Regions from separate parts of the Streptomyces sp. WMMC1477 genome, predicted to be linked through region 2. Evidence: riboswitches for the same ligand, from Rfam matches in the RefSeq annotation. Region 2 holds a riboswitch; the other holds the start of a gene.
What was found. Region 2 has a riboswitch for cobalamin ahead of O7609_RS18715 (energy-coupling factor ABC transporter permease). Riboswitches for the same ligand answer to the same signal wherever they lie in the genome.
Positions count from the first base shown of each region.

Region 1: it holds a riboswitch for cobalamin, as region 2 does, so the genes downstream of both, O7609_RS02535 (cobalamin biosynthesis protein) here and O7609_RS18715 (energy-coupling factor ABC transporter permease) in region 2, are expected to answer to the same signal.

Region 1 covers NZ_JAPZBD010000003.1:452,319-467,313, reverse strand. Annotated here, with positions in the region: gene cobC (Rv2231c family pyridoxal phosphate-dependent protein CobC) at 1-487, opposite strand, end outside; gene O7609_RS02565 (sirohydrochlorin chelatase) at 558-1,394, opposite strand; gene O7609_RS02560 (cobalamin biosynthesis protein) at 1,432-1,842, opposite strand; gene O7609_RS02555 (cobyrinate a,c-diamide synthase) at 1,821-3,176, opposite strand; gene cobO (cob(I)yrinic acid a,c-diamide adenosyltransferase) at 3,181-3,777, opposite strand; gene O7609_RS02545 (putative cobaltochelatase) at 3,777-5,867, opposite strand; gene O7609_RS02540 (cobyric acid synthase) at 5,864-7,408, opposite strand; gene O7609_RS02535 (cobalamin biosynthesis protein) at 7,395-8,378, opposite strand; cobalamin riboswitch at 8,488-8,676, opposite strand; gene O7609_RS02530 (hypothetical protein) at 8,942-9,154, opposite strand; gene O7609_RS02525 (inorganic phosphate transporter) at 9,242-10,498, opposite strand; gene O7609_RS02520 (class II aldolase/adducin family protein) at 10,831-11,541, shown strand; gene O7609_RS02515 (alpha/beta hydrolase family protein) at 11,687-12,838, shown strand; gene O7609_RS02510 (hypothetical protein) at 12,927-14,291, shown strand; gene O7609_RS02505 (VOC family protein) at 14,354-14,767, opposite strand.
Region 2 covers NZ_JAPZBD010000003.1:4,157,503-4,172,497, forward strand. Annotated here, with positions in the region: gene O7609_RS18660 (response regulator transcription factor) at 16-576, opposite strand; gene O7609_RS18665 (TerC/Alx family metal homeostasis membrane protein) at 1,029-2,048, opposite strand; gene O7609_RS18670 (NADH-quinone oxidoreductase subunit A) at 2,372-2,722, shown strand; gene O7609_RS18675 (hypothetical protein) at 2,713-3,858, shown strand; gene O7609_RS18680 (NADH-quinone oxidoreductase subunit H) at 3,855-4,841, shown strand; gene O7609_RS18685 (NADH-quinone oxidoreductase subunit J) at 4,847-5,371, shown strand; gene nuoK (NADH-quinone oxidoreductase subunit NuoK) at 5,368-5,673, shown strand; gene O7609_RS18695 (proton-conducting transporter transmembrane domain-containing protein) at 5,670-7,571, shown strand; gene O7609_RS18700 (complex I subunit 4 family protein) at 7,574-9,058, shown strand; gene O7609_RS18705 (NADH-quinone oxidoreductase subunit N) at 9,066-10,544, shown strand; gene O7609_RS18710 (NAD-dependent epimerase/dehydratase family protein) at 10,577-11,563, opposite strand; cobalamin riboswitch at 11,811-11,994, shown strand; gene O7609_RS18715 (energy-coupling factor ABC transporter permease) at 12,025-12,744, shown strand; gene O7609_RS18720 (energy-coupling factor ABC transporter substrate-binding protein) at 12,741-13,103, shown strand; gene cbiQ (cobalt ECF transporter T component CbiQ) at 13,109-13,858, shown strand; gene O7609_RS18730 (ATP-binding cassette domain-containing protein) at 13,855-14,718, shown strand.

The sequences.
Region 1 (14,995 bases), 3.7 Mb from region 2:
GAAGCGTCGCGGCCGGGTGGAGCACGGACGTCGGGTTGGTCGGATTGCCGACGACGACGAGGTCGGCCGCGTCCGGCACGGCGGCCGGGTCCAGCCGGAAACCCTCGGCCGCGTCCAGCAGCACGCGCGTCACCCGGTGGCCGGCGTCCCGCAGGGCCGCCTCCGGCTCGGTGAACTGCGGGTGGACGACGACGGGGCGGCTGGCCCGCACGGCCCTGGCCAGCAGCACGAACGCCTCGGCGGCGCCCGCGGTGAGCAGCACGCACTCCTCCGGCACGCCGTGGTGGCCGGCCACGGCGCGCCGCGCGGCGCGCCCGTCGGGATAGGCGGCCAGGGTGTCGAGGGAGGCGGCGATGCGGGCCTTCAGCCAGTCCGGTGGGGTGCCGGTACGGACGTTGACGGCCAGGTCCGTGAGGGTGGCCGCCGCGCCGCGGACCTCGGCGTCGCCGTGGTGGCGCAGGTCGGGCCCGTCCTCCTCCGCCGTCACGTCCGCCGGCGGCGCCGGGCGCGCAGTGGGCGTTGAGGGTGTCGAGGGCGTCGGGGGTGCTGGCACGGCCCTACCCCTCCTCGCCGGCGGGGGAGGAGACGGTGGCATGGGCGCAGCAGTCGCACCCGGTCCGGGCCTGGCAGGCCAGGGCCTCGCGGTAGCGCTGCCACACCAGCTCCGCCACCTCCGGAGCCCCGCCCACGACGTCCGCCACCCGCACGTCCGTCTCCGGGTACACGCCCGACCAGCCCTCGGCCTGGAGCGCCATGCGTCGCGTCAGCTCGTCCGGGAACAGGGACCAGGGCAGGACGACGACCCGCCGTGCGCCCAGCGCCCGGCAGCGCTCCAGCCCGGAGGCGACGTCCGGCGCGGCGACGGAGACGAAGCCGGTCTCCACGCCGGCGAACCCCCGGCCCTCCCACAGCAGCCGGGCCACGCGGTGCACCTCGGCGTTGTCCTCGGCGCGGCCGGAGCCGCGGCCGACGAGCAGCACCGTCGTGGCGGCCCGGTCGGCCGGCGTCCGCGCGCCCCCGCCCAGAGCCTCGTCCACCCGGCGCTCCAGCGCGTCCAGCACGAGGGGGTGCGCACCCAGCGGACGGCCGGTGACCACCTCCAGGTCCGGCTGGGCTGCGACGACGCGGGACGGGCCCTGCGGGAGCCCGCCCGCGGCGTGGGCGCCGTCGGCGTCCGTGGTCAGCGGCACGGTGACCAGCCGCCGCACCCCGCGGGCGGCCAGAGCGGAGACGGCGTCCTCCGGTGAGGGGACGGTGTGCCCGGTGAAGCCGAGGGCGACCGGGGCGCCGGTCCCGCCGTCGCCGAGGGCGTGGACGAAGGACCGGACGGCCTCGGCCCCCGCCTCGTCACGGATACCAGGGCTGAGGGCGAGCAGGGCTGGCGCGGTGGTCACGGGTGCTCCTGTGGGTGATGCTGGCGGGGACGGCCGGTCAGCGGGCACGACGTTGTGCGACGGCGCAAGTGACCCTAGAGCCACCGGCCTCCGGCGTGGATTTCAGTTTGGCAACGACCAGTTCCGCGTCCGGCCCCGCGCTGAGCAGGGCGGCCGCCTCGGCGACGCTCGGTGTTCCGACGGCGCGCGCGGCCGCCGGTGCGGGATGCGGCACCGGCACGGCGGCCAACTCCGCGGCGCCGTAAGCCCGCAGGGGAACCCCCAGCCGTTGCGCCGCCCGCCTCAGCCCCGGCTCGTGCGCCTTCCCCGCCACGGTCGCCAACTCGGCGACCGCGTCCGGTGGAAGACCGGCCGAGGCCAGCGACGCGGCGATCACCGAGAGTACCTCCTCGGCGCCGGCGCCGCGCCGCGCGCCCAGGCCGACGCTCACCCGGTCGGTGGGGTCCATGCCGCGCAACCCTCCACGAACCGCTGTGCCAGGGCCGGTTCGGCCGCCCAGTGCACATGCAGGTAGGACGCGTGCACGTTCCCGGACACGAAGCCCTCGACCCGCCGCTCGGGCCGCACCAGGCCCCAGGCGGGACGCCCGCCCGCACCCGGCTCGGTCGTCGTGCGGTGGAACTCGTGCCCCCGCACCCGCGTACCCGCCTGCGCCAGGACGCTGTCCCCGACGGCGACCGCCTCCCGGTAGCCCAGCGTCAGCCGGCCCGTCATCCGGGCCGACACGTCCAGCACCCCGCACATCGGCAGCCCGTCCAGCTCGCGGCCCAGGTAGAGCAGACCGGCGCACTCGGCGGCCACCGGGCCCGTGAACCGCGCCACGGCCTCCCGCAGCCGCTCGTTCGCCGACAGCTCCGGCCCGTACACCTCCGGGAAGCCGCCGCCGATCACCACCCCGGACGTCCCCTCGGGCAGCCGCTCGTCGCGCAGCGGATCGAACGGCACGACCTCGGCGCCGGCCGCCCGCAGCAGCTCGGCGTGTTCCGTGTAGGCGAACGTGAAGGCGGCCCCGCCGGCCACGGCCACCACCGGCCGCCGCGCGGAGGGGCGTTCGGCCGGCGGTCGCCACGCCGACTCGGCCAGCGGCGGGGCGCTGCGGGCCAGCGCGAGCACCGCGTCGAGGTCCACGCCCGTGCGCACCTGGGCGGCCAGCGCCGAGGCCGCGTCCACGGCGTCCGACCGGCGCTCGGCCACCGGCACGAGACCCAGATGCCGGGACGGGGCGCTGACCTGGGGCTTGCGCAGCAGCGCGCCGAGCACCGGCACGCCGGACTCCGCCAACGCCTCGCGCAGCAGTTTCTCGTGCCGGACGGAGCCCACCTTGTTCAGGATCACCCCGGCCAGCCGCACCTCCGGGTCCCAGGACGCGAAGCCGTGCACCAGCGCCGCCACCGAACGCGACTGCGCGGAGGCGTCCACCACGAGCACCACCGGGGCCCGCAGCAGCTTCGCCACCTGGGCCGTCGACCCGGTCTCACCCAGCCCGCTCGCCCCGTCGAACAGGCCCATGACACCCTCGACGACGGCGAGTTCGGCACCGGCCGCGCCGTGCAGGAACAGCGGGGCGATCCGCTCGGGACCGCACAGGTACGGGTCCAGGTTCCGGCCGGGGCGCCCGGTGACGAGCGCGTGGTAGCCCGGGTCGATGTAGTCCGGGCCCACCTTGTGCCCGGAGACGGCCAGGCCGCGTTCGGCGAAGGCCGCCATCAGCCCGGTGGCGACGGTGGTCTTTCCGCTGCCGGAGGCCGGCGCGGCCAGGACGACCCGGGGGATGTGCGTCATGCGATCACCACTCGATGCCCCGCTGGCCCTTCTGGCCCGCGTCCATCGGGTGCTTGACCTTCCCCATCTCGGTGACGAGGTCGGCCGCGTCCAGCAGCTGCTGCGGCGCGTTGCGGCCGGTCACGACGACGTGCTGGGTGCCCGGACGCTCCCGGAGCACCCCGACGACCTCCTCGACGTCGATCCAGCCCCAGTGCATCGGATAGGCGAACTCGTCGAGCACGTAGAGCCGGTACGTCTCGGCCGCCAGGTCGCGCCTGACCTGCTCCCAGCCCTCCCGGGCCGCCTCCTCGCTGCTGGCCATGTCCCGCTGCACCCAGGACCAGCCCTCGCCCATCTTGTGCCAGGCGACGGTGCCGCCCTCGCCCGAGGCGCCCAGCACCTTCAGCGCCCGCTCCTCGCCGACCTTCCACTTCGCCGACTTGACGAACTGGAACACCCCCACCGGCCAGCCCTGGTTCCACGCCCGCAGCGCGAGCCCGAACGCGGCGGTCGACTTCCCCTTGCCCGGGCCCGTGTGGACCATCACCAGCGGACGGTTGCGCCGCTGACGTGTCGTCAACCCGTCGTCCGGCACCACGCTCGGCTGTCCCTGCGGCATTACGCGACCCTCCGTACGTCCTTGACCAGCGCGGACACGGTGTCCGCGCGCAACTCCTCCAGCGTCACCGCGGGCGCCGCCAGATCCCGGGCCAGCTCCCCGGCCAGGCCCAGCCGCACCGGGCCCGTCTCGCAGTCCACGACGACGGAGGCCGTGCCCTCCGCCGCGAGCAGCCGGGCCGCCCGCCGGGCCCGCGCCACCGGTTCCACGCCGCCCGTCGCCCGCCCGTCGGTGACGGCGACCAGCAGCGGACGCCGCGAGGGGTCCCGCAGCCGCTCGACGCGCAGCACCTCACGGGCCGTCAGCAGGCCCGAGGCCAGCGGGGTGCGGCCACCGGTCGGGAGCGACTCCAGCCGGGCCGCCGCCGTGTCCACGGACGACGTCGGCGGCAGGACGACCTCGGCATCCCCGCGCCGGAACGTCACCAGGCCCACCTTGTCGCGGCGCTGGTAGGCGTCCAGCAGCAGCGACAGCACGGCCCCCTTGACGGCGCCCATCCGCCGCCGGGCCGCCATCGACCCCGAGGCGTCCACGACGAACAGCACCAGGTTCGACTCCCGGCCCTCGCGCACCGCCTCGCGCAGATCGTCCCGCCGGACCAGCAGTCCGGGGCCGCCGCGGCCCCGGGAGCGCTGGTGCGGGGCGGCGGCCTGCACCGTCGCGGCGAGGTGCAGCTTGCCCAGCGCACCCCGCGGGCGGCGGGCCCCGGTGGTGCGCCCCTGAGCGGTGCGGGCCCGGGAACGGCGTCCGGCCGCGCCCTCGCCGACCCCGGGCACATACAGCGTCCGGGTCCGGAACGGCTCCGCGGCCGGGGCCGGGGCCCGCTCTCCCGGGGCGCCCTGCCGGGGCAGGGCGGGCTCGCTCTCCGGCGCCTCGGAGCCGGGGGCGTCCGAGGCCTCCGGTGCGCCGGGCGGCGGCGTCTCCTCGTGGCCCTGTTGCGGCGGGCGTCCGCCCGGGCCGCCGCCGTCGGGTCCGCCGTCGGGTCCGTCCGGCCCACCGCCGTCCGGTCCGTCAACGGGGCCCTCGCCGTCGGGGCCGCCGTCCGGGTCCGGGTCCGGGTCGGTGTCGCCGTCGTCGCTGCCGCCGTTGGCCTCCAGCGTCTCGTCGAGCTTGTCCTCGTCCAGGCCGGGGGCGTCGAACGGGTTGCGGCGCCTGCGGTGGGGCAGGGCCAGCAGAGCCGCCTGCCGCACGTCCTCCTCCAGCACCTCGGCCCGGCCGGCCCACGCGGCCAGGGCCGTCGCCGTGCGCGCCATGACGATGTCGGCACGCATCCCGTCCACCTCGAAGGCGGCGCAGGTGGCGGCGATCTGGCGCAGGGCCGCGTCGCCGAGCCGCACCTCGGGCAGCAGGGCGCGGGCGGCGGCGATGCGCTCCCTCAGCTCCGCCTCCTCGGCCGTCCAGCGCGCGGCGAAGCCCTCCGGGTCCGCGTCGAAGGCCAGCCGCCGGCGCACGACCTCGACCCGCTCGTCCGTCTCCCGGGAGGCCGCGACCTCCACCGTCAGGCCGAAGCGGTCCAGCAACTGCGGGCGCAGCTCGCCCTCTTCCGGGTTCATCGTGCCCACGAGCAGGAACCGCGAGGCGTGCCGGACGGAGACGCCCTCCCGCTCGACGTAGGAGGCGCCCATGGCGGCCGCGTCCAGCAACAGATCCACCAGGTGGTCGTGCAGGAGGTTGACCTCGTCCACGTAGAGCACGCCGCGGTGGGCGTCGGCCAGCAGTCCCGGCTCGAACGCCTTCACCCCCTCGGCCAGCGCCCGCTCGATGTCCAGGGCGCCCACCAGACGGTCCTCCGAGGCGCCGACGGGCAGCTCGACCATGCGCGCCGCCCGCGCCTCGCCGGGGCCCGCCTCGTGCGGACCGTCGGGGCACCGCGGGTCGGGCGCGGCCGGGGCGCAGGAGAACCGGCACCCCGGCACGACGTCCAGCTTCGGCATGAGTGCGGCGAGGGCGCGCACCGCCGTGGACTTGGCGGTGCCCTTCTCGCCCCGCACGAGCACGCCGCCGATCGCCGGGGACACGGCGTTGAGCAGCAGTCCGAGCCGCAGATCGGCCATGCCCACGATGGCGGTGAACGGGTAGGGCGTGCTCATGCGTGGTCTCCTTCCTGGTGGGCCGGTGCTCCCGGCGGTACGAACGGCAGGCCCGCCGGGACCCCGTCCTCGATGAGCCGGAGCAGCGCCGCCGTGTCGGCGTGCTCCTCGATCAGATCGCCGAGCCGGTCGAGCTGTTCCTCGCGCAGCGCGGCGAAGGCGGTGTCCGGTGCCGGGACGAACGCCCGCCCGGTGTCCCGAGCGACGCGGCGCAGGAAGGCCCGGCGGAAGGCGTCGCTCTCCAGCGAGCCGTGCCAGTGTGTGCCCCACACGGCGCCCACGCGGCAGCCGTCCAGGAAGGGCTCCCCGCCCAGCACCTCGGCGAGCCCGTGGTGGATCTCGTAGCCCTCCACCTCCTCGCCGAGCGCTTTGCCCGTGGGGCGGGCGAGGGTCTTCTCCCGCGCGAAGCGCACCCGCACCGGCAGCAGCCCGAGCCCGTCGACGACACCGGCGTGCGACTCGACCTCGTCCTCGATGCGCTCGCCGAGCAGTTGGAAGCCACCGCACAGGCCGAGGACGGGACGCCCCTCGGCGGCCCGCCGGGCCAGCGCGTCGGCCAGCCCGCGCCGGTGCAGCCAGCGCAGCGCCCCCACGGTCCCCCGGGTGCCGGGGACGACGACGAGGTCGGCGTCGGCCAACTCCTCGGGCCGGTCGCTGAACCGCACGACGACGCCGGGCTCGGCGGCCAGCGCGTCGATGTCGGTGAAGTTGGACATCAGCGGAACGGGCAGGACCGACACCCGCAGGACGTCCGCGCCGTACGGCGGTGCGGTGGCCGCCTCGCGCACGGTGCCGCGCAGGGAGATCCGCAGCCCGTCCTCCTCGTCGATGCCCAGCCCGTGCCGGTGGGGCAGCACCCCGAGGGTGGGCCGCCCGGTCAGGCGGTGCAGCATGTCGAGGCCCGGCTCCAGCAGGGAGACGTCCCCGCGGAACTTGTTGACGACGTACCCGGACAACAGCGCCTGGTCCTCCGGGGACAGCAGGGCCGTCGTCCCGAAGAAGGAGGCGAACACGCCGCCCCGGTCGATGTCGCCGACCACCACGACGGGGATCCGGGCCGCGCGGGCCAGCGCCATGTTGACGATGTCGGTGCGGCGCAGGTTGATCTCGGCCGGGCTGCCCGCGCCCTCGCAGATGACCGCGTCGTGCGTGCGGCGCAGCTCGGCCAGGCAGTCGGTCACCGTGTCCAGCAGTCCCGCGGCGCGGTCGCGGTGGTATCCGCGGGCACTCAACTCCCCGACCGGTTTGCCCAGCAGCACGACCTGGCTCGTCCGGTCGGACCCGGGCTTGAGCAGCACCGGGTTCATCAGCGCGCTCGGCTCGACCCGGGCGGCGGCGGCCTGCATGGCCTGCGCGCGGCCGATCTCGGCGCCCTCCCGCGTCACGAAGGAGTTGAGCGACATGTTCTGCGCCTTGAACGGGGCGACTCTCACGCCCTGCCGGGCCAGCCACCGGCAGATGCCCGCCGTCACCACGCTCTTGCCGGCGTCGGAGGTCGTCCCCGCGACGAGCAGCGCACCACCGGGCTCACCGGCTGCCATGCGTCCTCCTCGATCGGTGGGCGCGGACGGCGCTCCGTCCGGCCGCTCCCGCGGCGGCGGTGACCACCAGCGCCGCCAGTCCCACGCGCCGGGACAGCCGCACGGCGCGTTCCACGTCGGCCACCGTCACCGCGCGTCCGGCCGCCCCGCCCAGCACCGGACGGTGCTCGACGCGTCCGCCGTAGGACAGGGTGCCGCCCAGCCGCACCCCGAGGGCCCCCGCGAACGCGGCTTCCACCGGACCCGCGTTGGGCGAGGGGTGCCGGCCCGCGTCGGCTCGCCAGGCCGCCCGTGCCCCGGCGGAGTCGGGCCCCAGCAGCACCGCGAGTGCCGCCGTCAGCCGCGAACCCGGCCAGCCCGCGACGTCGTCGAGGCGGGCGGCGGCCCAACCGAACCGCCGGTAGCGCGGGGAGCGGTGACCGACCATCGCGTCCAGCGTGTTGACGGCGCGGAAGGCCGCCAGCCCGGGGACGCCCGCCAGGGCCCCCCACACCAGGGCGCCCACGACCGCGTCCGAGGTGTTCTCGGCGACCGACTCGACGACGGCCCGGGCGATGCCGTCGGCGTCCAGGGCCTGCGGGTCGCGACCGCACAGGTGCGGCAGCCGCTCCCGGGCGCGCTCGACGTCGCCTTCCGCCAGCGCGCCGGCGACGGCCCGCGCCTCCCGGCCGAGTGAGGTCCCGCCGAGCACCGCCCACGTGGCGGTCCCGGCCAGGGTGACGCGCAGCGCCCGGCGTGCGGGGGTGGGCAGGCGGTCCAGCGTGCTTCCGAGCGCCGCGGCGGTGGCGGTCACGCCGCCCACGCACAGCGCGGTGTGCGCGGCGCCGGCCGCGCGGTGGTCGCGCCACAGGGCGTGTTCGAGACGGGCCGCGGTGCGGCCGAAGGCGGCGACGGGATGGGCACGGCGCGGATCGCCGGCCAGTGCGTCCCCGAGGAAGCCGAGTACGACTCCGGTTGCGGTCAGGCCCATGGCGTCGTCAACCCGCCACGGGCACCTGTCCGACGGGTGGGGCGGCCGGGTCAGGGGGCATGGCGGTGCCGGGCATGGCGTGTGTCCTCACTCAGGGTCCGCGCCCTGGCTCGACGTGACCGGCGACGAGAGTCTCCTGGCTCCCGGATCAACACGTCCCCCGGCCTTCCAGCCCGCGAGGGGCCGTGACGTCGGGTGGGGGAGTGCTCCCCGGTGACAGTGGCGGGACCGCGCCGGATTCGCACCGGCTTCCTCTTCCTGCCGCCGTTGTGGCAACGCGAAGTCCACCACGCCCCGCATATGCCGTCAACTCGGCCTTGACCTGCGGCGCGCGAGTGTGAGCAGGCCCACGGGGACCCCGAGCACAGCGCCGAGGGGCACGGGCGCGGTCCCGTGCCCCTCGGTCAGATGGGAAGCCGGGTCGGACGGGCGCACCGGCCCGTCCGTCGTTCGTCGTTGACGCCTCGCGTCCGGGCGTCACGGCGTCTGCCACCGTGCACACGTCTCCGGCCGCATGACGATGCGGCAGACGGCGTCGTGCGCCTGCCGGGCCGGAACGGGCCTCAGGCGGCGATGATGTAGATCCCGTACGCCACGGCCGCGGCGCAGAGCGCGTAGGCGGCGTAGGCGCCCACACGGGCCGGGGCGCTGACACCGCCGTCCGCCTTGCGGGCGGAGCCGCCGACGATGCCGAGGGTGAAGACGCCCACGAGGGCGACGGTCGCCAGCAGGCTGACGCCGAAGACCTGGCCGAGTGCTGCCCAGTCGATGTTCATCACGCTGTCCTTGGGAGTCCTGGGTCATGGGGGGGGGCCGCGGGGAGCGGCGGTGGGCCGGGGCGGAGCCCCGGCCCGGGGGCGGCGTCAGACGGCGCCGGCGGTGGGACGTCCGGCCGGGGCGGAGCCGTCCTGCTCCTCCTCGCCGGAGGCCGGGCGCTGCACGCCGACCGGCGGCGGACTCACGGCCCGGACGGCGGTGGTGACCACGCCGGAGGCGTCGTCCTCGCCGGCGGCGGACTCGTCGTCGTTGACGTTGGTGTGGTCGACGACCTCACGGCGGGAGGCGGCCCAGATCACGGCCATCGCGGCCACGAAGAGGACGGCGACGGTGGTGATGCCCCAGTCGCCCTGCTCGGCGAGCAGTGTGGCGAGGGCGGCGACCGCACCGGCGGCCGGGAGCGTCAGACCCCAGGCGGCGAACATGCGGTACGCGGTGTTCCAGCGCACCACACCGCCCTTGCGGCCGTATCCCGAACCCATGACGGAGCCGGAGGCGACCTGGGTGGTGGAGAGGGAGAAGCCGAGGTGCGAGGAGGCCAGGATGGTGACCGCCGAGCTGGTCTGGGCGGCGAAGCCCTGCGGGGCCTGGATGTCGGTCAGACCGCGGCCCATCGTGCGGATGATGCGCCAGCCGCCGAGGTAGGTGCCGAGCGCGATGGCGACACCGGCGGAGGCGATGACCCACAGCGGCGGCTCGGCGTCTCCCGCGATGACGCCACCGGAGATGAGCGCCAGGGTCATCACACCCATGGTCTTCTGCGCGTCGTTGGTGCCGTGGGCCAGGGAGACCAGGGCGGCCGAGGTGATCTGGCCGGCGCGGTAGCCGCGCGAGGTCCGCTCCGGGTCGGCGTTGCGCGCCGCCCGGTAGGTGACGCGCGTCGCCAGGAAGGCGGCGAGGCCGGCCACGACCGGGGCGATGAAGGCCGGGATCAGGATCTTGCCGAGCACGGCACCGCCGTCGATGGCACCGATGCCGACGGAGGCCACGGTCGCACCGATCAGACCGCCGATGAGGGCCATGGAGGAACTCGAGGGAATGCCGCCCAGCCAGGTGAGCAGGTTCCACAGGATCGCCCCGACCAACCCTGCGAAGATCACTTCGGGTTGGATGCCGGACGTCTCGTCGATGATGCCCTTCGAGATGGTCGTGGCGACCTCGATGGAGAGAAACGCTCCGACGAGATTGAGGATCGCCGACATGGTCACCGCTGCCTTGGGCTTCATAGCCCCGGTCGAGATGGTCGTGGCCATCGCGTTGGCGGTGTCGTGGAAGCCGTTCGTAAAGTCGAACACCAGGGCCGTGACGATCACGATCCCGATCAGCAGCGTGAAGTGTTCCATTCACCCGGCAATCAGTTTGGGCGGTCAGGTTGCTCAGCGAACGTAAGGACGATGAGTGAACGGAAGGTGAACTGGGGCGGGCTTCAGGGTGTCATGGCTCGGGGGAGGTGTGGCGGACCGTCGTCCGGCCCTTGGAAACAACCGGCTGGACAAGAGCCTCCCGGCCACATCGAGACGCTGGTCACAGTAGCTTTCCGTGGGGTGCGGACCGCGTTCCGGCGCCTCCGCGAGCCGCCCTCGCGCCCCTGCGCCCCCTCTTTGCCTCACGCCCCCACCGAGACCGATTCGAGATCTTCCGCACGTCCGACGCACCCACCCCGAGAGGCAGGCCCGTGCCCCAGCCCCAACACCACCGTCCCCTCCCCGCCGAGGAGGCGCCACCGGCCTGGTCGGCCGCCTGGCACGAGGTCGTCCGCACCGCACGCCGCACCGCCGAGGCCGGACTCGTCGTCGGCACCTCGGGGAACGTCTCCGCGCGGGTGGAGGACGTCGTCCTCGTCACGCCCAGCGGCATCCCCTACGACCGGCTCGGGCCCGCCGACCTCTGCGCCGTCCACCTCGACGGCAGCCCCGCGGCCGGGGCGCGCAGGCCCACCAGCGAGCTGCCCCTCCACCTGGCCGTCTACCGCGAGACCGACGCCGCTGCCGTCGTCCACACCCACGCCGTGCACGCCACCGCCGTCTCCACGCTGGTCGACGAACTGCCCGCCGTCCACTACATGGCCGCCGCGCTCGGCGGGGCGGTCCGCGTCGCCCCCTACGCCACCTACGGCACCGAGGCCCTGGCCACCCACCTGCTCGCCGCCCTGCGCGACCGCACCGGCTGCCTGCTGCGCAACCACGGCACCGTCGTCCACGGGCGCGACCTCGACCAGGCCTACGACCTCACCGCGCAGCTGGAGTGGATGTGCCAGGTATGGCTGGCCGCCGCCGCCGTCCCCGGCCGCACCCCGGCGACCCTGCCACCGGAGGAGCTCGACGTCGTCGCCGAACGTCTCCGCGGCTACGGCCAGCGGCCGGGCCCCGGGGCGGCGGACCGCTGAACCTCCCGCCCGCTCCGGCCGCCGCCCCCGCACTCCCGCCGTTCCCGCCGCCCCCGTCGGTTCCCGGCCGCGTCCAGGGTCCCGGGGCGCACGTTCGGCGCAGGTCCGGTGGCACGGGGCAGCAGCCCGCCGCACACTGAACGAGATGCGTCCCGGAACCACGGCGGCCGTAGCCGCCTCCCTCACCGCGCTGGGTGCCGGAGCGGCCGTCGCGGCCGGCCGGTACGCGGCCGGAGCTGCTCTGAGGCCCAACGCCGGAGGCACGCCGCCCGGCTTCGACGGCCCGCCGCTGACCGTGCACGGCACCGCCCCCGGCCAGGTCACGCTGACCCGCTCGCTCGACTCGCTCATCCCCGGCATCTACGGGCTCACCGGCCGAGGCTGCCACGCGGTCATCGGCAACGTGCTGGACGCCGGACGCCACGACGGCCACGTCGACGGCGCCTCGCCCGACACCGTCGTGCGCCGGCTCGTGCGCGTGACCGAGGGCGAACTGAGCCCCGGCACGCGGGTGCGGATCACCCCGCAGGTCTACCGCGGCACCCCCGGCGACGCCCTCGGCCTGGAGAGCGAGGACGTCTCCGTCCCCGGGGAGCTCGGGCCGATGCCCGCCTGGTTCCTCCCCGGTGCCCGGGAGACCTGGGTCATCGCCGTCCACGGCCTCGGTACCACCCGGGACCACCCGATGGTGGTCATGCCCCTGCTGCACCGCATGCAGTTCCCCGTGCTCTCCATCAGCTACCGGGGCGACCCCGGCGCGCCCTCGCCCGGCGACGGCGTCGGCCACTTCGGGGACGCCGAGTGGCGCGACCTCGACGCCGCCCTGCGCTACGCCGTCGGTCGCGGCGCCACCCGCATCGTGCTCATGGGCTGGTCCGTCGGGGCCACGATCGCCCTGCACGCCGCCGCCCGTTCCGCGCTGCGCGGCCACGTCGCCGGGCTGGTGCTCGACTCGCCCGTCCTCGACTGGCGCGGCACCGTGCGCGCTCTGGCCGCCCGCCGCGTCCCGCACAGCCTGCTCCCGCTGGCCGTGCGCGCCGCCGAGAGCCGCACCGAGGCCGCCGCCGAACGGCTGGCGGACGCGGTCGACCCGGAGCGCCTCACCGAGCCCGTACTGATCCTGCACGGGCCGGGGGACGCCGTCGCCTCCTGGGACGACACCCTCGACTACGGTGCCGCGCGGCCCGACCTCGTCACCGTCCGCGAGGTCCTGAACGGGCGCCACGGCGGCGCCTGGAACGCCGACCCCATGGGTTGTGAGGAGTCCCTGCGGCGCTTTCTCACCCCGCTCATGTGACCCCGGCGGTGGGGCGAGTGCCCCCGCCATGTGGGTGACCACGAGCGCGGTTTGGGCTTTTCGGGGCTCAGCAGGAAGACTGCCCCCCGTGACGTCCCGTACCCCGCGAGACACCAGGCTGAGCATCGTCCCCGAGCAGGCCCTGGCCACGGCCCGCCGATCCGTGTCCGTGCGCCGCTCCCGGCCCGCTCCGCGTCCGCCCGCCCGGCTGGCGCCCCGCGAACAGCTCGCCCGTCAGGCCCGCGCGGCGCTGGGCGAGGCCGTCCGCCTCGCCCGCTGGGCCGACGCCCGCGGCCGCTCACCCGTCCTCGACCCCGGCCCCCCCGCCGAGGCCCTGGGGCTGCCCGCCGGCCAGATCACCGTCCACTGGGACCGGGCCCGGCTCGCCGGCCTCGTCGAGCTGCACGCCGACGCCGTGCGCGCGGGCTGGCGGCTGCGCGCCTGGGACCGGGACGACTCCGCCGTCCTGCGGGGCTGGGTCGCCCTGTTCGACGCCTGGTCGCTGGCCTGCCCCGCCCCGGCCAGCGCCGACCCGTCCCTCGTCGGCGACGTCGTCGTGGCGGCGCCGCAGCTGCTGTCGGTGATGCATCTGTCGTCCGGCCCGGTGACCGAACCGGCGCTGCTCGAACTGCTCACCCAGCGCATCGCCGAGCTGCACGCCGAGCGGGACCGCACCGGCACGCCCGTGCCCGGGACCGCCCCCGGCGAGCCCGCCGCCCTGCTGGCCTGGGCCCTGGACGGGCTCTCCGCCGTCGGCGCCCTCACCCGCTGCCAGGACCCGGGACAGCCGGGGCAGGCCCAGCTCACCCCGCTCGGCGACTGGGCGGTGTGGGCCAAGCTGGAGCAGATCTGCGTCGCCGCCCTCAGTCCCGCGGGGAACATCGAGCAGTGCGCCGAGGACATGCTGCGCGGCTGCGCCCGCCTCTCCCCGGGACCGGCCCGCGACGAGTACCGGGCCTGGCTGGCCGCCCGGCCCACCGGTCCCGCCGTCCGGGAGCTGCTCGCCGCCGCCCGGGGCGAGGACGCCCTCGTGCGGGCCCTGGCCTTCGAGGCCCTGCGGGTCGTGGGCGCGCCGGCCGAGCCCGCCGTCCGCGAGGCCGCCGCCGACCCCGCGCTGCGGCCCTACGCCCTGCTGTGGGTCGCCGAGCACGAGGGCGCGGACCCGGAGGACCTGGCCGGCGGGGCGCCCGGCGTGCTCAGCCGTGACGAGGCCGCCTGGCTGTGGGTGGACACCGCCGCCGCGGTCGCCGACCACGGTGAGAGCCAGCTCCTCGTCGACCACCTGGAGTCCGCCGTCCGGGACAGCGTTCCGCGGCTGCTGGAGGAGGTGCGGGCCACCGGGCACCCGCGCACCGTGCAGGTGCTGGTGGCCCTGGCCGCCGCCCACCCGGACCCGGCTCTGGCCAGGGCCGTGCGCCGCGCCGCCTTCCAGGTCCACTCCGGCGGCGCCTGAGCCGTCCCGAGGCCACCCGCCCCGGAGGGCGCCGTCCGGACCGTCCCGTCCGGAGCGCTTGGTCAGCCGGCGGCGCGGTCCGGGCTGTAGGTGCCGAAGACCCAGACGTTGCCCTCCAGATCGCGCGCGATGTAGTCCCGCGAACCGTAGGACTGGTCGACGGGCGGCGAGAGGATCTCGGCGCCGTTCTCCGCCGCCCGCCGGTGATGCGCGTCGCAGTCCTCGACGACGACGTACACCGTGGTCGGGCCGGCGTCCCGGGTGGCCTCGGCGAAGGCGCCCTCACCGCCCTTGGAACCGAGCATCACCGTGCCGTTGCCGTAGGAGAGCTCGGCGTGCAGGACGGAGCCGTCGTCGGCCGCGTACACCATGTCCTCGGTGAACCCGAACGCCGCCTGGAGCTGGGCGATCGCGGCCTTCGCATCGGCGTAGAGCAGCGTCGGGAAGACGCTGGGCGGGGCGGTCTGCGCGGCCATGTCGATCACCGGACCTCTCTCGGTGCTGCGCCGAAGGGGGCGACGTCCGCGCCACAGTCTTCCAGCCGGGCCCGGCCCGTGCGCGGCGGCGGAGCCCGGCCGGGCGACGGGGAGGCGGGAAAACCGCTTGCGGGGCGCCGGTAGACTTCCCCGCATGGAAACCCCACTCACGCATTAGCCGGCGACGTACGTCCACCTGCCGCCCGTCGCACTCCCGTGCCGACGGCT
Region 2 (14,995 bases):
CTCCCCCGCGAACGCTCAGATCCAGCCCGACTGCCGGCCGATGCGGACGGCGTCCAGCCGGTTGCGAGCCCCCGCCTTCCGGGTGGCGGACGCGATGTAGTTGCGCACCGTGCCCAGGGACAGGTGCAGCGTCGCCGCGATGTCGGCGGTCGACGCCCCTTCCGCCGCCAGGCCCAGCACGCCGCGCTCGCGCCGGGTCAGCGGCATCTCGGCCGCCTGCAGGAGGCTGGGTGCGAGCGAGCCGTCGATGAACTCCCCGCCCTTCGCCACGCGGTGGACCGCCTCGACGAGTCGGCCCCGGGGGCCGTCCTTGTCCACGTACCCGGACGCCCCGGCCTCGTAGGCCCGGCGCAGCGCACCGGCCTGGTCGGGCGACACGAGCACCAGCAGGGCTCCTCCGCCCCGCAGGCCGATCCCCGGGCGCAGCGACGCGGCGTCGGTGATCCAGACGTCCACCGGCCCCCGGACCGCGGCGTCGCGCTCGGCCTCCTCCCAGGAGGCTTCCGAGACCTCCAGCGAGTCGTCCGAGCGCAGTAACGCTGCGAGCGACGCCTTGAGCAGATTGTGCTCATGCACCACCACAACATGAACCATCGCGGTCTCCAACCCCCTGCTTCCTGCGGATCTCCCGTGACACGGAGTGTGGAAACAGACACGCGGCGGTCCCGCATCGTGTCGACTCCGTCACACACAGTCGCAGTACGATTATCACGGTGCTGTGGGGGTGCGGAAGCGGCGCAGGAGGGCCCGCCCCGCCCATACCGTGCCTCGCGTGCGCCCGGCGTGTGCCCCCGCCGCGCGTTTCCCGGTGTGCGGTCGGCGGCCAGCAGGACGCAGCCGAGGGCGTCGTCGGCCGTGGCGGCCCGCTGGTCCGCGCCGACCTCCCCGTCCTGCCCGGCGGATCGGGGCGGGCCTGCGGAGTGCCGACCGTCGGCCTCGACCTCGCCGACGGGCGCCCGTCCCGCGGTGCGGGTGAGCGGCGCGGTGCCTCGCCGGGCGCCCGGCCTGCCGCGCTGACCCCGGGCCGCTCAGCGGCGGTCGGCCTCGCGCTCGGCGTCCCCGGGCTGGGAGGGGTGGGCGCGCAGGGAGCCGGGGTGGGCCTTGGCCGTCGGGTCCTGCCTGGTCTTGACGAGGCTCGCCACGGTGACGACGGCCAGGACGACGGCGATGACGGCGAGGCTGAGCGGCGTGGGAATCTCGGGGACGCTGTCGTTCACGTCGACGTGCGCCCAGTGCAGGATGAGCTTGACGCCGATGAACGCGAGGATCAGCGCGAGCCCGGCGGACAGGTACACCAGCCGGTCCAGCAGCCCCTTGACGAGGAAGAACAGGGCGCGCAGACCGAGCAGGGCGAAGGCGTTGGCCGCGAAGACGATGTAGGGCTCCTGGGTGACGCCGAAGACCGCGGGGATGGAGTCCAGCGCGAAGAGCAGGTCGATGCTGCCGATGGCGAGCAGGACGACGAACAGCGGGGTGACCATCCGGCGCCCGTCGACGCGGGTGAGGAGCCTGCCGCCGACGTAGTCGTCGGTGACCGGCAGCAGCCGGCGGGCCCCCTTGACCATGGGGTTGTCCTCGATGTCCGGGTCCTCGTCGCGGTGCCGGAACAACTGCACGGCCGTGTAGATGAGCAGCAGGCCGAAGAGCAGGAACATGAACGAGAACAGCGCCAGCAGGGTGGCGCCGAGCACGATGAAGACCGCGCGCATGGCCAGGGCGAGCACGATGCCGAACGTGAGCACCTTGTGCTGGTGCTCCGCCGGTACGGCGAAGGTGGTCATGATGATGACGAAGACGAACAGGTTGTCGACCGACAGGCTCTTCTCGACGATGTAGCCGGCGAAGTACTCGGTGCCGAGCTCCCCACCGTACCGTGCGGCGAACCAGAGGCCGAAGGCCACCGCGACGAGGATGTAGAACACCGACCAGGCGGTTGCCTCGCCGAAGCCGACGCGGTGGGGGCGCACGGCGGCCACGATCAGGTCGACGGCCAGCAGGGCGAGGACCAGCCCGATGGTGACGGCCCAGGTGAGTGCGCTGATGTCCACCGTTCCTCCGTGCCGTGTCCGTCCCGCCGTTCTCTTCCCGGCCCAGGCCGGCCTGCGGACGGGGCCGAGCGACCAGGTTCCCACTCGGCGGCGGCCCGGCGCGGCAACGGCACACAGGGTGTCGGCCCCGGGCCCGCCTCTCGGGAGGAGGCGGGGTGCCGCGCCTTCGGCGTCCCCGGACCGGTCCTCGGGGCCTCCCGGCGGGCGCGGCGGGGCCGCCGTGCGCCGGACGGGTGAGGTACGGAATGGGCGGCTGCGGGCCGGGTACCGGACGGCGGACCGAACCTGCCCGCGGAGCGCGGCTCCGGACGCCTGAGGAGAGCATGCGGGACTTTCTCGACGTGGGCGCCATGCTGGTGCTGGCGGTCGGCCTGGTCGCCGGGCTGCGCGGGCTGCACCGGCTGACGGCCGTCCGCGCGGATCCGCTGCTCGCCGCGCCCTTCCTCTCGGGCAACGTGCCGGGCGAGCACGCGGTCTCCCGCTTCCACGCCCGCTGGTACGCGCTGACGCTGGTGTTCCTGGCCTTCGACGTCGAGATGCTGTTCATGTACCCGTGGGCGGTCGTCGTGGCGCGGATGGGGGCGTCGGCCGTGGTGGAGATGTTCGTCTTCCTCGGCCTGCTGATGTGCGGTGTGCTCTACGCATGGCGGGAGGGCGCCTTGCGATGGGCCTGAACGTCGTCCTGCGGAGCGCCGTCATGCGGGGCCTGGCCGGTGGTCCCCGCGTGCTGCTGGTGGCATGCCCCGGCGGCACGGCGGTGCGGCTGGCCGCTGAGGCGGCCGTCGGGGAGCGTGGCGGACGGCTGGCGCTGACCCCGGCCGAGGCGGATGTCCTGCTGGTCGCGGGGGAGCCGGCCGCGGAGCTGCGCTCGGCCGTGGACGTGCTGTGGGGGCAGATGCCGGGACCCCGGCGGCTCGGGCAGGCGGCTCGGGCGCGGGACGTCGGGGCCGTGCTGGAGGCGCTGCTGCCCGGGCGCGGCGACGGGGGCCGGGCAGCGCGATCGGCGCCGTGGGCGCCGTCCGGCGGGGACGGGGAGACGGCGCGGCTCGGCGAGCCGGTGATGGCCGGCCGGGGCGAGGACCGCGACGGGCTGAGGCTGGACGTGCTGCGCGTACCGCTGGGCCCGGTGCTGCCGGACTGGCCCGCCGGCCTGGTCGTGGACACCGTCGTGCAGGGCGACGTCGTCCAGCGCGCCGGGGGCCGGGTGCTGCCCTTCGCCGGGCCGCGTCGCCCGCCGTTCTGGCACGCGGGGAAGAGCCCGGACGCCCGTCGGCGTCGTACGGCCGCCGCTCATCTGGACTCGCTGGGAAGGCTGTTGGCCGTGGCCGGGTGGGAGGCCGCCGCCCGCGAGGCGCGGCGGCTGCGGGACCGGCTCCTGGACGGCGAGCCCGAGCGCGGGGTGCGTGCGGACGTCGGGGCGTGGCGGCGCCGGGTGGAGCGGTCCCGCACGCTGCGGTGGGCGACGGACGGGCTGGGCGTGCTCACCCCCGCGGACGCGGCGGGGCTGGGCGTGAGCGGCCCGGCGGCGCGGGCCCGGGCGCCGCATGACGCGACGGCGCGCTGGCGGCGCTGGCTGGAGGAGGCGGACGGGCTGCTCGCGGGCGGCCCGGTGCGGGACGGCGGGCCTCGGGGCAGCGCGACGGTGGAGGGGGTGCCGCCCTCGCGGGGGCTGTTGGCGGCGGCCGTCGAGCGGATGCCCGGTCGGGAGCTGTCCGCCGCGCGGCTGCTGCTGGCCTCCCTCGACCCGGATCCGGACGAGCTGGCCGCGGGACGGGCGCCCGGTGGCACCCGGGGGGTGGGCGTCCGGTGACGGTGAGCGGAGCGCCGGTGTGGGCGGTGGTGCCGGCCGCCGCCGTCCTGCTGGCCCTGGCGTGGGCCGCGGCCGTGCTCGACGCCGTGCTGGACGCCGGGCCGAGCGTCCCGGGCCCGCGGCGCGGTCCCGGCCGTGGGTACGGGCTCGGCCGTGCATCGGCGCCCGGATCCGGGGGCCGGGCGTGGGCCCGGCCGCTGGCCGAGGCGACGCGGCTGATGCGGCAGGGTGGCCGTACGACGGTGGCTCCGGACCGGCTGCTGTGGCGCGTCGGGACGGCGGGCCCGCTGGTCGCGGCCCTGCTGATGGCGGCGGTGGTGCCCGTCGGGGGCACGGTGGTGGCGGATCTGCCGGTGGGCATCGTCTGGTTCAACGCGGTGGACGTCACCCTGTGGGCGGCGGTGTGGCTGGCCGGCTGGGGTCCGAACAGCGTGTATCCGCTGGTCGGCGGCTACCGCTTCGTGGCCCAGGCGCTCGGCTACGAGCTGCCGCTGATGTTCGCGCTGACCGCGCCCGCCGTGGCGGCGGAGAGTCTGCGGGTGGGGGAGGTGGTGCGGGCCCAGCAGCCGCTGTGGTTCGCGGTGTGGATGCCGGTGGCCTTCCTCGTGTTCCTGGCGTCGGTGGCGGCCTTCAGCATGTGGGGGCCCTTCGCCTCCCCGGTGGGGCGGGACGCGGCGGGGGGTGTGCTCGCGGAGGCGGCGGGGGTGGACCGGCTGCTGGTGCTGGCCGGCCGGTACGCGTTGCTGGCGGCCGGGGCGGGCATGGCGGTGGCCCTCTTCCTGGGCGGGGGCGCGGGGCCGTGGCTGCCCGGCTGGGCGTGGTCGCTGCTGAAGACGCTGGCCGTCCTCGCGGTGCTGGTCGCGCTGCGGCGGCTGCCACTGCTGCATCCCGAACGCCTGGCCCTGCTCGGGTGGCTGGTGGCGCTGCCTGCCGTGCTGCTGCAGGTGCTCGTGGTGGCGGTCGTCGTGGTGTGGAAGGGGTGAGCACGGTGGAGACGGTGCTGTTCTGGGGGCTGGCGGTGGTGGCCGTCGCGGCGGGCGTGGCGGTGTTCACGGTGGACTCGATGGCCCGGGCGACCTATGCGCTCGCGCTGTCGTTCGTCGCGGTGGGCGCCGAGCTGCTCCTGTTGGACCTGGCCTATCTGGGCGTGGTGACGGTGCTGATGATGGTCATGGAGATGGCGGTCATGGCCGTCTTCATGATCATGTTCATGATGAACCCGGCCGGTCTCATGCCGATGTCGATGCTCCACAACAAGCGCGGCGCCCCGGTCATCGCCGGCGGGGTCTTCGCGGCCCTGGCGGCCCTGGCGCTGCTCACCCCCTGGCCCGAGCGGCGCGGCGCCGTGCCGGCCGATCCGACCCGGGCGGCGGGTGAGGCGGTCATGGGCTCGAAGATGCTCGTGATGATCGGCGTCAGCGCGGTGCTGTTCACCACCATCGTGGCCGCGCTCGTTCTCGCCTCCGCACGCAACCGGTACGACGACGAGCGGGCCGGAGGCGGTGGCGCGTGACGCTGGAACCGTTCCTGCTGCTGGCCGCGGCCCTGTTCGCCGTCGGGCTGTACGGGGCCCTGAGCCAGCAGTCCGTCGTCATGGTGATGATGGGCCTGGAGCTGATGATCAACGGCGTGATCGTGGCGGCCGCGGCCTTCTGGTACTTCCTCGCCCCCGCGGCACCGGAAGGCCAGGTCCTCGTCCTGGTGGTCATCGCGGCCATGACCGTGGACATGGCCCTCGGATTCGCCGTCGTGACGCTGCTGTTCCGGGCCAAGGACGTGGACACGACCGACAGCGCCGCGGAGCTCCGGCGGTGAGCGGGGCCCTGAGCCCGGCGGTGGGCTGGGAAGGCGCCCTGCTGTGGGCCCTCGTCCTGCTGCCCGCCGTGGCCGGGGGCGTCCTCACCCTGTCCGGGGGCGGACGCCGTCCGGCCGGAACGTACGAACGCCCCGGCGGCACGGGCCGTACCGCGCCCGCGCTCGCCGTGGCCGTCGCTGCGGTCACGCTCGCGCTGGCGGTCGCCGCCGCCCTCACCCGCCCCACGGCGCGGACGGGCTTCGTGGCGGGCGGGCCGCTGGCCCTGGCCGTCGACGGTCTCTCGGCGGTGGTGATCGTGACCGTGGCGGCGGTCGGCCTGCTCGTGCTCGTCTTCGCCGCGGCCGACGTCCGCGCCGAACGGCCGCGCTTCTTCGGGCTGATGCTGCTGTTCGTCGCCGCCGTCCTGGTCACCGCCACGGCCACGACCCTCACCGCGCTCCTGCTGGCCTGGGAGGTCATGGGCGCCACCTCCTACGCCCTGATCGCCTTCCGCTGGCGCGCGAACGAGGCCGTCGCGGCCGGGACGACCGCCTTCCTCACCACCCGCGCCGGGGACCTCGGGCTGTACCTGGCGGCCGGCGCCGCCCTCGCCGCGGCGGCCGGAGCACCCGAGCCGCTCTCCCTCGACGCCCTGGCCGCCCTGGACCGCCCGTGGCTGCACCTGGCGGCCGTGGGGGTGCTCGCGGCCGCCTTCGGCAAGGCCGCCCAGCTCCCCTTCTCCTTCTGGCTGTCGAAGGCGATGCTCGGCCCAAGCCCGGTCAGCGCGCTGCTGCACTCGGCGGCCATGGTGGCGATGGGCGGCTACCTCCTGCTGCGCCTGCGCCCGCTGCTGGAGGCCGCGGGCTGGGCGACGACGGCCGCCGCCTGGGGCGGCGCGCTCACCGCGCTGGCCCTGGGCGCGGTCGCGCTCGCCCAGCCGGAGCTCAAGCAGCTGCTGGCCGCCTCCACCGCCGCCCAGCTGGGCTTCGTCGTCCTGGCCGCCGGCGCCGGGGGCCTCGCCGGCGGCACCGCCCACTTCGCCGCCCACGCCGCCGTCAAGGCGCTGCTGTTCCTGGCCGCCGGCCACTGGCTGGCCACCCGGGGGACCGACACCCTCAGCGCCCTGCGCGGCGCCGCCCGGCGCCCGTGGCCGGCCGGCCTCCCCTTCGTCGTGGGGGCGCTCGCCCTGGCCGGTGTGCCGCCGCTGTCGCTGTGGGCCACCAAGGACGAGATCCTCGCCGCCGTCGACGCGCCCGCCCTGTACGGGGTGACGCTGGCGGCCGTCACGCTGTCCGCGCTCTACGCGGGCAAGGCACTCGGGCTGCTGCTGCGGCCCGCCCCGACCGGCGCCCCCGCCCGCGAGCCCGGACCAGGTCTCACGCGGGGCGCGCCCCTGGCGCTCCTCGCCCTCGGCGCCGCCGTGCTCGGGGCCCTTGCCCTGCCACCGCTGGCCGGGGAGCTGAAGCGGTCCCTCGGAGTGTCCGGCGAGCCCTCCGCCGGCCCCGCCCTCGTGCTGGGCACGGCCGTGCTCGCCCTGGTCGCGGCCCTGCTCGCCGCCGTGTTCGCGGCCCGGCTGCCGGAGCCCGGGTGGGCGCGGGCCTGGCTGCACCTGGGGACGGCGGCCCACGCGCTCGCCGTGCGGCCCACGCTCACCGCGGCCCACGCCCTCGCCCGCTTCGACGACGCCGTGCTGCACCGAGCCGCCCTGGGAGCCGCAGGGGCCGTGCGGCGCCTGGCCGCCTGGGCCTGGGCCGTCGACCGGTCCGGGGTGGACCGGCTCGTCCAGGGCGTGGCCGACGGCACCCGGCGGCTGGGTGAACTGGCCCGCCGCCCGCAGACCGGGCAGCTCCACCACTACTACGCCCAGGCCCTCACCCTGCTGGCCGCCGCCGTCCTCCTGCTCCTGCTGCTGAGGTGAGCATGCTCTCGCTGACCGTCTTCCTCCCGCTGGCCGCCGCCGCGCTCCTGCTGGCCTGGCGTGCGCTGCCCGAGGCGGCCGTGCGGGCGGTGTGGGTCGCGGTCTCGGCGATCGAGCTGGCGCTGGTCGCGGCCCTGTGGGTGACGTACGACGGCCCCGGCCCCGACCACGAGACCGACCGGCCCTGGATGCCCAGCGCGGGCGCGGGCTACCACGTCGGCGTGGACGGACTGTCCCTGCCGCTCCTCGCGCTCACCACCGTCGTCTTCCTCGCCTGCGCCGTCCACTCGCTGTCCGGGCAGCGCGCCCTCCGCCGCTTCGCCGCGCTCTTCCTCGCCCTGGAGACGACCTGCCTGGGCCTGTTCGCCGCGCTCGACCTGATCCTATTCTTCCTCTTCTTCGACCTGTCCATCGTCGGCATGTACCTCGTCATCGCGGGCTGGGGACACGGCAGCCGGGCCGCCCGCTCGGCACTCGTCTTCTTCCTCTACACCTTCCTCGGCTCGCTCGCCCTGCTGCTCGGCTTCATCGGTCTGTACGCCGCCTCCGACCCGCACACCTTCGACATCGCCGAACTGACCGCGGCCCCGCCGCTGGAGAGCGGGGCCGCCGGCACGCTCGTCCTGGCCGCGATCGTGGTGGGCCTGGCCGTCAAGACCCCCGTCTTCCCCTTCCACACCTGGCTGCCCCCGGCCCACACCGACGCCCCCGCCGCCGGCTCGGCCGTCCTGGCCGCCGTCCTGCTGAAGATGGGGACCTACGGCTTCGTGCGGATCGCCATGCCGATCCTGCCGGGCCCCTGGCGGGACTGGGCCCTCGTCCTCGTCGTCGCCGGCGTCGTGTCCGCCCTCTACGGCGCCCTGGTCGCCCTGGCCCAGAGCGGTTTCAAACGGATGGTCGCCTACACCAGCGTCAACCACATGGGGTACATCCTGCTCGCCCTCGGCGCCGCCGGACTGCTCTCCGGGGCGGACGAGCAGGCCCGCACCACCGCCGTCACGGGGGCCGTCGTCCTGATGGTCAGCCACGGGCTCGTCACCGGGGCGCTGTTCCTGCTGTCCGGGGTGCTGTGGGACCGCGGCGGCACCTACGACATGGGCGCCTGGGGCGGACTGGCCGGAGCCATGCCCCGCTTCGCCGCGCTCACCGCCGTCGCCGCCTTCGCAAGCCTGGGCCTGCCGGGCTTCAGCGGATTCGTCGCCGAGTTCCAGATCTTCGCCGGGAGCCTCGGCCCCGCCCCCGTGGCCACCGCGCTCGCCCTCCTGGGCATCCTCGTCACCGCCGGCCTGCTCCTGTGGGCCCTGCACCGGGTGTTCCTCGGGCCGCGACGCGAGCCCCGGCCCGTCGACGCCGACCTGCGCCCGGCCGAACTGTCCGCCGTCGCACCGCTGCTCGGCCTGTCCCTGCTCGTCGGCGTCCTGCCGCGCGCACTGCTGGACACCGTCGAGCCCGCCGCCCGCACGGCCGTCGACCTCCTCGCCCGGTGACGCCGCGATGCACAAGGACCCCCTCGCCCTCGCCCCCGAGATCCTCCTGCTGGCCGGAGCCGTCGCCACGCTCCTCACCGGCTCGTTCCTGCCCCGCCGCCGGCAGTGGATCGCCAGCGCCCTCGCCGCCGCCGCGCTCGCCGCGTCCCTGACCGCCGCCGTCGTCCTGGCGCCCGGGGACGACCGCACCGTCTACGCCGGCACCTACGCCCTCGACGGCGCCACCGACGCCGCCCGCGTCATCGTCCCCGCGGCCGCGCTCGCCGTCCTCGCGCTGGCCGGCGGCCGGGTGCGCGGCGACCGGCGCGAGGCCGAGTTCGGCGCCCTCGTCCTGCTCGGCTCGCTCGGCGCCGTCCTCCTCGCGGGCGCCTCCGACCTGCTGCTCCTCGCCGTCGCCTACCTGCTCGCCTCCCTCCCCCTCTACGCGCTCGCCGGCTGGGCCCGGGACCCGCGCGGGGCCGAGGCCGCCCTGAAGCTCTACCTCCTCGGCGTCCTGCTGGGCATCACCATGATGTTGGGCGCAGCCCTCCTCTACGGGCTCGGCGGAGCCACCGACTACGCGGCGCTGGCCGAGGGGCTCGCCGACGCCCCCACGGCCGCTCTGGCGGTGGGGACGGTGGCGCTGCTGTCCGGACCGCTGTTCAAGGCCGGCGCCGTCCCCGTCCACTTCTGGGTCCCGGACGCGGCGGCGGGGGCCACGGTCCCGGCCGCCGCGTTCCTCACCACCGTGCCCAAGGTCGGCGGCCTGCTCGCCCTGTACCGGGTCGTGACCCTCCTGCCCGAACACACCCTGGACTGGCGGCCGCTGCTCGCCGTGCTGGCGGTGGCGACCATGACCCTGGGCAATCTCGCGGCCTTCCCCCAGACCGACCCGCTGCGGCTGCTCGGCTACTCCACCGTCGCCCAGGCCGGTTACCTGCTCATGGCCGTCGCCGTCGCCGCACGCCCCGGCGCCCTGCGCGCGCTCCTGCTCTACCTCGCCGCGTACGCCGTCACCAACCTGGGGGCCTTCGCCGTGGCCGCCGCGCTGCCCCGCCTGCGGACCCTCGCCGCCTACCGCGGCCTCGGGCACCGCCGGCCCTGGCTCGCCGCCGCCCTCACCATGTGCCTCCTGGGGCTGGTCGGCACCCCGCCGACCGCCGTGTTCACGGGCAAGCTGACCGTCTTCTCCGCCACCTGGGACGGCGGCCTGGGCTGGCTCGTCGTCGCCGCCGCCGTCAACACGCTCGCCAGCCTCTTCTACTACCTGCGCTGGATCGCACCGGCGCTGTCCCCGGGCGCGGACGCCGACCGGGAAGGAGCCGGAAACGCGGACGGCGCCGCGGACGGTGGCACGGACGGTGACGCGGACGGCGTGACGGCGGCCGGTGTGCGGCCGGACCGCGGGGCGGCGGGCACCGCCGTCGCGGCGGCCGCCGGGTCCGTGATCCTGGGGGCGGGAGCGGGCCCGGTGCTCTCCGCGCTCTCCGACACGCTCGTCCGCTGAGCCCGCGCGCACGCGGCCGTGCGAGCCCGCCCTCAGGCGAGGGCGGCGAGGAGCTCGCGCTCGCGCTCCGCGCTCAACCCCGCACGCCGGGGCCGGTCCAGGCCCTGCGCGCGTTCCCAGCGCAGGGTGTCGGCCAGCAGCTCCGCGCGGGGGCGGTGCCGCAGGCCCGCGGCCCGGGCGGCGGCGCCGCTGCGGGCGGACCAGCCCTCCCAGCCCGGCTTGACGAGCCACATCGGCAGCGACCCCGGGCCCAGGTACTCGGCCACGCCGTGCGCGAGCAGGCGCGCGGACTCGACGGCGGCCACCGGCCCGGTGTGTCCGCCGACGGCGCGGGAGAGCCGGATCCACTCCTCCAGCGGCACGACCGGGCCGACGGCGTCGAAGACGCCCACGCCGCCCCGCTCCGCGGAGTCGAGCAGCCACGCGGTGAGGTCGCGGACGTCCACCACCTGGGTCGGCAGCCCCGGTTCGTCGGGGACCAGCAGCGGACCCCGGGGGTCGCGGGCCGCCCGGGCCACCCAGTAGCCGCTGCGTCCGCTGCCGTCGCCGGGGCCGCCGATGAGCCCGGCGCGGGCGATCAGGAGGCGCTCGCCCACGGCCGCGCGGCAGGCCCGTTCGCAGGCCACCTTCGCCTGGCCGTACACCGAACGGTCGGCCGCGTCCCGGTCGGTCGGCGGCAGGAGGGGCGCCGACTCGTCGGCGTCCGGCCGCGCGTGGGAGGCGTAGGCGTTGACGGAGGAGACGTACGTCCAGTGCCGGGCCCGTGCCCCCAGGGCGGCGAGCGCCCGGCGGACGAACAGCGGCTGCCAGGACACCTCGACGACGGCGTCCCAGGTGCGGTCGAGGAGCGGCGCGTACGCCGAGGGGTCGCGGCGGTCGGCGGGCACCAGCGTCGCGCCCCGCGCGACCTCCCCGCTCTCACCGCGTGCCAGGCACGTCACCCGGTGGCCGCGGGCCAGCGCCTCTCGTGCGACGTCCCGGCCCAGCCACGCCGTTCCGCCCAGCACCAGGATCTCCATACCGCCACCCAAGCACCGCGCGCCGCGGACCTCCAGACCGGTTCGCTCAAGGCCGAGGACGGTTCCGGCGGACGGGGCGGTCACGTGGTGAGCGCCACATGACCGAAAAGGCCCGGCCGTTCGGGAGGACGAGGGGGCCGCGGTGGCCACGGGGAACACGATGGCGCAGGTGACCGGGTGTGGCGTGCGCCCGGGGCGAGCGCCCGCGCGCCCCCGGGCATGGCTTGTCACGGCCTGTTCCAGCCGACTACTGTCACCACGCCTTGGTGAACGGGAAATCCGGTGCGAAACCGGTGCGGCCCTCGCCACTGTGATCGGGAAGTCCGGCTCCGGCCCCCTGCGGGCAGCCACTGGGTCCTCGGACCCGGGAAGGCGGAGTGCGGGCGGTAAGACCCGTGAGCCAGGAGACCGGCCGAGGCACGTCGTCCATCCACGAGGTGCTGGAGAGGGTCTGCCGAGCCATGCACATAGCCGAGGGTTTTCTTCCTCCGGTGCACGCCGTCGCCTGGAGTGTCGCGGCCGCGCCGTTCGTCGTCCACGGAGTCCGGGCACTGACCCGTGAGGTCAGGGAGCATCCGGAGAGCACCCTGCTCCTGGGGGCCTCCGGGGCCTTCACGTTCGTCCTGTCCGCGCTCAAGCTCCCCTCGGTGACGGGGAGCTGCTCCCACCCCACCGGCACGGGGCTGGGCGCCATCCTGTTCCGGCCGCCCGTCATGGCGGTCCTGGGCACCATCACGCTGCTCTTCCAGGCGCTCCTGCTGGCCCACGGCGGCCTGACCACGCTCGGCGCGAACGTCTTCTCGATGGCCGTCGTCGGGCCGTGGACGGGGTACGCCGCGTACCGGCTGCTGCGGCGCTACGACGTGCCGTTGATGGGCGCCGTGTTCTGCGGAGCGTTCGTCGCCGACCTCTCGACCTACTGCGTCACCAGCGTGCAGCTCGCGCTCGCGTTCCCCGACCCGGGCAGCGGCTTCCTGGGCGCGCTCGGCAAGTTCGGCGGCATCTTCGCCGTCACCCAGCTTCCGCTGGCCGTCAGCGAGGGGCTCCTCACGGTGCTCGTCATGCGGCTGCTGGTGCAGTCGAGCAAGGGCGAACTGACCCGGCTCGGTGTGCTGCTGTCCGGCGGCCGCGCGAAGCCGGGGAACGCCGACGACGCCGAGCAGGGGACGGTGGCCCGATGAGCCGGAACGCGAAGACCAACAGCCTGCTGCTGCTCGTCGTCGTGGCCCTCGCGGTGCTGCCGCTGGCCCTCGGCCTGGGCGACCACAAGGAGGAGCCGTTCACCGGCGCCGACGGCGAGGCCGAGACGACGATCACCGAGATCGACCCGGACTACGAGCCCTGGTTCTCCCCGCTGTACGAGCCCCCCTCCGGTGAGGTCGAGTCGGCGCTGTTCTCCCTCCAGGCGGCGCTGGGCGCGGGCTTCCTCGCCTACTACTTCGGCCTGCGGCGCGGGCGCCGTCAGGGCGCCGAACGGGAACGCACCGCCGCTGCAGCCCGTACGGCCGGTACCGGCGAGCCTGCCGCCGGGCAGGGCTGACCGGCGTGCTGCCGATCGACGCGGCGGCGCACAGCAGCCGCTGGCGCCGCCGCCACCCGGTCGACAAGGCCGTGCTCGGGCTGGGGCTGACCGCCACGGCCGTCTCCCTGCCGCCCTGGCCCGGCGCCGCCCTGGTGCTGCTGACGGCCCTGGCCGTGCTGCTCGGGCCGGCGGGGGTGCCGGGCGGGCGGCTGTGGCGGGCCTACCGGGTGCCGCTGGGCTTCTGCGTCACGGGCGCGCTCACGCTCCTCGTCGAGGTCGGAGGGCCCGGCGGGTTCCTCGCCCCCGCCGAGGGCGGCGCGGTACGGGCGGGCGAGCTGCTGCTGCGGACCTCGGCCGCCTCGCTCGGGGTGCTGCTGGTGGCGTTCACCACGCCCATGTCGGACCTGCTGCCCCGGCTGGTGCGGGCCGGGGTGCCCACGCCGGTCGTCGACGTCGCCCTGGTGACGTACCGCATGAGTTTCCTGCTGCTGGACGCGGTGCGCCGGATCCGGCAGGCGCAGGCCGCGCGGCTCGGGCACACCACCCGGGCGGCCGAGTGGCGGTCGCTGGCCGGGCTCGGCGCCACCGCGTTCGTCCGCGCCTTCGACCGGGCGGCGCGGCTCCAGAGCGGGCTCGCCGGACGCGGGTACGACGGCACGCTGCGCGTGCTGGTGCCCGAGGCCCGTGTCTCCGTCCCGTTCGTCGCCGCGAGCGTGCTGCTGCTCGCCGGGGTCGTCGCCGTCACGCTCGTCCTGAAAGGGTTCCTGCCATGACCGAGGCCGTCCTCGTCGCCCTGCGGGGCGCGTCCTTCGCCTACGAGGACGGCCCGACCGTCCTCAGCGGGCTCGACTTCGCGGTGCGGGAGGGGCGGGCGCTCGCGCTGCTCGGCCGCAACGGCAGCGGGAAGACCACGCTGATGCGGCTGCTCAGCGGCGGGCTCCGCCCGCGCGACGGCGAACTGACCCTCCAGGGGCGGGCGGTGACGTACGACCGCAAGGGGCTGCTGCGGCTGCGCACGACCGTCCAGCTGGTCGTCCAGGATCCGGACGACCAGCTCTTCGCCGCCTCCGTCGCCCAGGACGTGTCCTTCGGCCCGCTCAACCTGGGCCTGCCCGACGCGGAGGTGCGCGCGCGGGTCGACGAGGCCCTGGCGGCGCTGGACATCGCGGGCCTGGCCGACCGGCCCACCCACCTGCTCTCCTACGGCCAGCGCAAGCGAACCGCGATCGCCGGTGCCGTCGCCATGCGGCCCCGCGTCCTCATCCTGGACGAGCCGACGGCGGGGCTCGACCCGGACGGCCAGGAGCGGCTGCTGGCCACGCTGGACGGGCTCCGCTCGGGCGGCACCACGGTCGTGATGGCCACCCACGACGTCGACCTCGCCCTGCGCTGGGCCGACGACGCCGCGCTGCTCACCCCGTCCGGGGTGCGCACCGGACCCGCACCCGGGACGCTGGGCCGCACCGAGCTGCTGACGGAGGCGGGGCTACGGCTGCCGTGGGGGATCGCGACGACCCGACTGCTGCGCGAACGGGGGCTGTTGAGCGAGGCCGACGCGGGACCGCGGACGGCCGAGGAGCTCGCCGCGCTGTCCGCCGCGCTCGCCGGGCCGAGACCGCCGGCACAGGCCTGACCCCCGCCCCGTCGTCCGGCCGGTTCGCGGGACGCGGCACCGGCCGGACGTCCGTCACGCCAGAGGCATACACCACTGGCACACCCCCGTCGCCCGGGGCGGCATGGCGTGCGAGTTCGCACGGGCGTTAAGGTGCGGTTGTTTTCGACGGCGCGCCGGCCTCGGCCGGTGACGGGGACCGTCCACGTGCGGAGCGTTCCGCGCGGACCACCGCCGGGATCACCGGCCCGTGCTCGCGCACTTCCCCGCCCGGTACCGGCCCCTGGTGTTCGCGCGG